One region of the Sedimentimonas flavescens genome, then DNA from elsewhere that is predicted to be linked to it. Evidence: riboswitches for the same ligand, from Rfam matches in the RefSeq annotation. Region 1 holds a riboswitch; the other holds the start of a gene.
The links. A riboswitch is a leader RNA that binds a small molecule or an ion and turns the genes downstream of it on or off. The one in region 1 is predicted to bind cobalamin.
Positions count from the first base shown of each region.

Region 2: linked by a shared signal. The riboswitch ahead of bluB (5,6-dimethylbenzimidazole synthase) and the one ahead of N3C64_RS07860 (DUF1636 family protein) in region 1 are both predicted to bind cobalamin.

Region 1 is NZ_JAOALJ010000003.1:264,422-267,821, reverse strand. It holds gene cobN (cobaltochelatase subunit CobN) at 1-462, opposite strand, end outside; gene cobW (cobalamin biosynthesis protein CobW) at 462-1,508, opposite strand; gene N3C64_RS07860 (DUF1636 family protein) at 1,512-1,925, opposite strand; cobalamin riboswitch at 2,016-2,245, opposite strand; gene cobO (cob(I)yrinic acid a,c-diamide adenosyltransferase) at 2,285-2,911, shown strand; gene N3C64_RS07850 (cobyric acid synthase) at 3,176-3,400, shown strand, end outside.
Region 2 is NZ_JAOALJ010000001.1:183,054-186,453, forward strand. It holds gene N3C64_RS00865 (PHA/PHB synthase family protein) at 1-31, opposite strand, end outside; gene N3C64_RS00870 (phasin family protein) at 253-624, opposite strand; gene bluB (5,6-dimethylbenzimidazole synthase) at 809-1,528, opposite strand; cobalamin riboswitch at 1,577-1,756, opposite strand; gene thiC (phosphomethylpyrimidine synthase ThiC) at 2,059-3,400, shown strand, end outside.

The DNA.
Region 1 (3,400 bases):
CAGCGCGGCCTGCGCTGCCACCGCCCCGCCCGCATCGCACAGATCCTTGAGCCGCCGCAGCACTGGCACCGGCAGGGTCGAGACCTCATCGAGCCGCGCATCCTCGCGCCCGTCGGCGGGCAGTACCGCCAGCGCGATCCCGCGCCGCCGCGCGAGATCCTGAATCGAGGCGATGCCGTAGGGCCAATAAGGCTCGCCCCCGATCAGGCGGATCAGGATCGCCTTGGCGCCTTCCAGCGTTTGTTCAACATAGGTATCGACCGAGATCGGATGCTTGAGCGCCACGATATTGGCCAGCCGAAGCGTCGGCAGCCCGCCCGACGCGCGATGCCAGCCCGCCGAGAAAGCGCCGAGATCGGAATCCGAGAGGGACAGCACGACCATCTCTGCGGGCGTCTGCCCCAGATCGGTCGGCGTCTCGGTTTCCTCGAGCCCGTGGCTTTCGCGGAAGACGACATGCATCAGGCGGCAGCACCTTCCATCAGCACGGCGCGGATCGCGTCTTCGTTCACATCGTCATGCTCGGCGATGACAACAAGCGCGGTGCGGCGAGTGTCAGCGCCCCAGGGGCGGTCGAACTGGTGGCGCACGCGCTCGCCCACGGCCTGCACCAGCAGACGCATCGGCTTGCCCGACACGGCGACATGGCCCTTGACGCGCAGGATGTTCTGCTCCCGCGCGAGGCGTTCAATCGCGGCAACGAGGCGCGCGGGATCGGCTACCTCAGGCAGCTCGATCACGACCGTGTCGAAATCGTCATGCTCGTGGTCGCCATGGTCATCGTGATGCGAGGGGCGCGCGGCCAGATCGTCTTCGGCGGCGGCGCCAAGACCCAGGATCACCTTGGGGTCGATCACGCCCTCGGTCAGCGGCAGGATCGGAAGCTTGCGCGGCGCCTCGGCCTCGATCACCGCGCGCGCGGCGCTTAGGCCCGCTTCACCGGCAAGGTCGGCCTTGGACAGCAGCACGATGTCCGCACAGGCGATCTGGTCTTCGAACACCTCGGACAGCGGCGTTTCATGGTCGATGGAGTCGTCGGCCTCGCGCTGCGCGTTCACCGCCTCGACATCGGGGGCGAAGCGGCCCGCGGCGACAGCCTCGGCATCGGCCAGCGCGATCACGCCATCGACCGTGATGCGCGAGCGGATCGCGGGCCAGTCGAAGGCTTTGAGCAGCGGTTTGGGCAGCGCAAGACCCGAGGTCTCGATCAGGATGTGATCGGGGCGGGTCGGGCGCGCCATCAGCGCCTCGATGGTGGGGATGAAGTCATCGGCGACGGTGCAGCAGATGCAGCCATTGGCCAGCTCGACGATGTTCTCGTCGGGGCAGTTCTCATCGGCACACTGGCGCAGGATCTCACCATCGACGCCGACGGTGCCAAACTCGTTGACCAGCACGGCCAGCTTCTTGCCCTGCGGATTGGCCATCAGGTGGCGGATCAGCGTCGTCTTGCCCGCGCCGAGAAAGCCGGTGATCACGGTCACGGGGATTTTGGTCAGGTCGGTCATTGCTCACTCCTGCGGGGGAATACGGGCAAGGCTTTGCTTGCGGAAAATCACGGGGCGCTCGCGCCACGGCACAAGGCCGTCTTCGCTGGCGGCATAGGCGGCTGCGCCTTCAAGGATGTCGGCGGCATCGGCCGAGGTCATGCGGCCATAGACATAGGTCCATTTGCCCGGCGCGCTGAGCGCGACCGAGCAGCCATTGGAACAGGCCGAGAGGCATTCGACGGGTCGTATCTCGACGCCTGCGGGCGCGCCGCGACGTTCCAGAGCGCGGTACAGCATGGCACCCGCGCGCTCATCGCTCGCGACGTTCAGCGGACAACCCGCGCAACTGCCGTTTACGACCCGATCGTTCGGGCAGCCATCGCAAACCGTCTCCGAGGCGCGGCAGGTCGTACAGACATGTAGAATGGCGCTCATCGAGGCCCCTTTCGTGCGGCGACCGGGGCGCTATCCAGAGGCGCGCCCGATCGAGGGCCGCCTGCCGGTTGCGGAACACCCCGTCCGCCCGTTCATTTCCTCGCGCGGGCAGGTCTCCCGGCTTGCGGATCCCGGGCCCCCGAGGTGGGTAGGCCCATCGGTTGGCCCACCTTCCCGGCATCTGCCAGTGGTCGGGCCGACCTCTCCGGTCACGGTCGCGGGGGCGGCTGCGCTTCGGGTTTGGACGTCTCTCGGTCGCAAACCTTGTCGCATTCCCTCTTCACCTGTCATAGGACAGGACCAGCGCGCCCTTTCCCTGAGACAGGCGCCCCCCTTTGTCAAGAACGAGGACCGCCGCAATGACCACTGAAAGCGACGACCGTAAGGATTCCGACCGCCACGCCACCAAGATGGCAAAGAAGAAGGCCGCGCGGGACAAGATCATGGCAACGAAATCGGGCGAGAAGGGCCTGATCATCGTCCATACCGGGTCAGGCAAGGGTAAGTCCTCCTCGGGATTCGGCATGATTCTGCGCTGCATCGCGCACGGCATGCCGTGCGCCGTCGTGCAGTTCATCAAGGGCGCCTGGGATACGGGCGAGCGCCGGCTTCTGACCGAGAATTTCGGCGATCTTTGCCAGTTCCACGCGATGGGCGAGGGCTTCACTTGGGAAACCCAGGATCGCGAACGCGACATCGCCGCCGCCCGTGCGGGGTGGGAAAAGGCCAAGGAGCTGATCCGCAACCCCGAGATCCGCATGGTCTTGCTTGATGAGATCAACATCGCGCTGCGCTACGATTACCTCGACCTGAACGAAGTACTGGAGTTCCTGCGTAACGAGAAACCCGCCCTGACTCATGTCGTTCTGACCGGCCGCAATGCCGCCGAGGGTCTGATCGAAGCGGCCGACCTGGTGACCGAGATGACACTGGTCAAGCACCCGTTCCGCTCAGGCGTAAAGGGCCAACCGGGCGTCGAGTTCTAACAAAGGCCGGACCGGGGGCCAGCCCCCGGACCCCCGAGGTATTTCGACCAAGAAGAACGGAAAGGGTTTCTTAACCGTGATCAGCCAAGATGGTTTTGCGGTACAGGGAGAGGTCCCGATGACCGCCCAAGGAGAAAGCGCCGCGCCTCCCCCGCTTCGGCGGCCCGAGGTGCGGCGCCCAAATCTTCTCCCTTTCTTCTTGGCTGAAAATACCTCCGCCGGAGGCATCCGCAGTTTCAAACCGCGCAGCATCGGGAGGGTTTGATGACGGCGATCATGATCCAGGGTGCAGGTTCAAACGTGGGCAAGTCGATGCTGGTGGCGGGGCTGTGCCGCGCAGCATTGCGGCGCGGGCTGAGTGTTGCGCCGTTCAAGCCGCAGAACATGTCAAATAACGCAGCGGTGACGGCGGACGGCGGCGAGATCGGGCGGGCGCAGGCCTTGCAGGCGCTGGCCTCTCGGCTTGAGCCTATCACCGATATGAACCCG
Region 2 (3,400 bases), on a different contig from region 1:
CAGCGGCCAGCTTTTCGGGCGTGTCGGTCAACAGGACCTCGGCCAGCCGAGCCGGAAGATTCGGGATAGGCTCTGCCTTGTCTGCCTTGGGCGCAAGCGCTTCGGGCCTTTCGGCAACCACAGTCCCAGAGATAGCTTGGGCGGCCGATTCCACGGCCGCCTCAGCCTTGACGCGCGACCGGCGCGCCTTCGGAGCAGATGTCGTCATCTCTCAACCTAGTTACGGCGGGCGGCCCATCCGCCCGTCCTTCGTCAGTCTTTCTTGCCCGTCGCCGAAATGATGGCGTTGCCTTCCTCGGTCGCGGTACGCACCGCTTGCTCGGCGATTTCCGTCACCGACGCGGCAAGCTTGTTCGTTTCGGTCGAATAATCGCTCAGCATCCGTTGCCAGAAGGTCGTCCAGAGCGCCATCGCTTCGTTCGGATCCTTCGCATCGGCCAGGTCGGCCAGCATGCTGCGGTCCCGCTCGAAACGGGTTTTCAGGAAGTCGAGCGTCTCGATGTTCTGCTTGAGCAGCGCCTCGGCCATCCGGGCCTGCGGGCGCAGGAACATCGACATATCAACCGACGGGGTCGGCATACAACCGGCCATCACGCCGAACGGGTTCTGTTTCTTACTTGCCATGTCTGTCCTCCTTCAGTCTCAGCCAAGCTCAAGGAGTCTATCATTCTTCGCACACGCAGAAATTGATCTGCCGCAATACCTGCCAAGATTAACGCGCATTGTAAAAGTCACGTTAAATTATTAGCCGCAGATCTCTTTTTAGAACATTTTTCGGGCATTTTGCAGACGCAGCATAAAGCGCAGATCAGAGCGACGGGATTTCGCGTAAGTCGGACGATTCCCCGCTCTCGCGCTGACCCCAAGCATTGTGAAAGATCAGCTCTTCCAACGGCATCCGCTGCGCCCATCCGCGTTGCTGCAACTCAGGTTCCGAATGCAGTTCGCGCACATGCCCGAGGCACAGATAGGCCACCGGCACCACATGCTCGGGCAGCCCGAGGATCTCGCGCAGGTCGGCGTCATTGAAGATGCTGACCCAGCCAACGCCAATGCCCTCGGCGCGGGCGGCAAGCCAGAGGTTCTGCACCGCGCAGACCGTCGAATACAGATCCGTGTCGCGGTTGTGAGTCCGCCCCAGCACGACCGGCCCACCCCGCTCGCGGTCGCAGGTGATACACAGGTTTACCGGGGCATCGGTAATCCCCTCCAGCTTGATCGCCGAATAAAGCGCCTTGCGCGCATCGCCGAACATCGCGGCGGCCTCGTCATTGGCGCGCGAAAAAGCCTGTTTAACCCGCGCCTTGGTCGCGGGATCGCTCAGCAGCAGAAAGTTCCAGGGCTGCATGAAGCCCACCGAGGGCGCGTGATGCGCTGCCAACAAGAGGCGCTCCAGCACCTCGGGCGCGATCGGGTCGGGTTGGAACTGGCTGCGCACATCGCGCCGCGTGTGAATCGCACGATAGACCGCATCGCGCTCGGCGTCTGAAAAAGGCCCCGCGGGCACGAGGTGAACGGATTGCGGCATGACACATCCCCTGTCTGGCAACCATGGCCGCCCCCGCCGTCCGCGCGAGGGGGCCTATCCTGTCCGGCCGGTCTTCTGACTTCGGCTTCGCGCGGTGCAGCGCCTTCCCGGCCTTGGCCAGTGGCTCCAGCTGCACCATCCACCTTACAGCGTTGGGCACGTCGCGGAGTTGCACCGCGTTCCCGATTATCCCGACCGCAGCCGGGCACCAGACCCGCGCAAGCTAGCCAAACACGCCCGCCGCCGCAAGCCGCACAACTCCCATTGACAGTGCCCCCGCCCCTGCGTCATCTTCCGCCCCACGTCAGGGGAGTCCCGCCTAGGGGACTGAGAGGCTGACAGGGGGAAACCCCGGTGAAGCGACCCTTTGAACCTGACCCAGTTGATACTGGCGTAGGAAGACCGAAGGGCGCCCTCCCGACATATGACTGGGGCGGTCCTTTCGGGCCGTAGCGGCCCTTTCGCTTGGGGCCAGCGGCCCCTTCTTGCCTCACGTGTTGCTTGGGTCTCATCGCAAGAGGAGACCAACTATGAACAAGCCCACCCCCCGGATCACCACCGGTGCCCTGCCCGCGTCGTGCAAGGTTTTCATCCCCGGCCAGTTGCACCAGATCGCGGTGCCGATGCGCTCGATCCACGTTTCGAACGAGACGCCGGTCAGCGTCTATGACAGTTCGGGCCCTTACACCGACCCGGCGGCCAGCACCGACATCCGCCAGGGCCTTGCCGGAACGCGCGGAGACTGGCTGCGCGCACGCGGTGACATCGAGGAATACGAGGGACGCGCTGTCACCTCGGCCGATAACGGCTTTGCCGAGGGCGACCGCCTCGTGCCGGAATTCCCGAAGCTGCGCCGCCCCTTCCGCGCCACCGGCAGCCGCGCCGTGACGCAGATGGCCTATGCGAAAGCCGGCATCATCACCCCCGAGATGGAATATGTCGCCATCCGCGAGAACCTCGGTCGCACCGAAGCCTGGGCCGAGGCCCGCGACGGCGAGGACTTCGGCGCCGCGATCCCCGACCTCGTGACGCCCGAATTCGTGCGTCAGGAAATCGCGGCAGGCCGCGCCATCATCCCCGCCAACATCAACCACCCCGAGCTGGAGCCGATGATCATCGGCCGCAACTTCCTGGTGAAGATCAACGCCAATATCGGCAACTCGGCCGTGACCTCCTCGATGGAGGAGGAGGTCGAGAAGATGGTCTGGGCAATTCGCTGGGGCGCCGACACGGTGATGGACCTTTCGACGGGCCGCAACATCCACAACATCCGCGAATGGATCATCCGCAACGCCCCCGTGCCGATCGGGACCGTGCCGCTTTACCAGGCGCTTGAGAAGGTCGGCGGCGTGGCCGAAGACCTGACCTGGGAGATTTTCCGCGACACGCTGATCGAGCAGGCCGAGCAGGGCGTGGATTATTTCACCATCCACGCGGGCGTGCGCCTGCACATGATCCCGATGACGGTCAAGCGCGTGACCGGCATCGTCTCGCGCGGCGGCTCGATCATGGCCAAGTGGTGCCTGCATCATCACCGCGAAAGCTTCCTCTACGAGCATTTCGACGAGATCTGCGACATCATGCGGGCCTATGATGTCTCCTTCTCGCTCGGTGACGGGCTGCGCCCCGGCTCGATTGCCGACGCCAACGACCAGGCGCAATTTGCCGAGCTTGAGACCCTGGGAGAGCTGACCAAGATCGCCTGGGCCAAGGATTGCCAGGTCATGATCGAGGGTCCCGGCCACGTCGCGATGCACAAGATCAAGGCCAATATGGACAAGCAACTGGCCCATTGCCATGAAGCGCCGTTCTACACGCTCGGGCCGCTGACGACCGATATCGCGCCGGGTTACGACCATATCACCTCGGCCA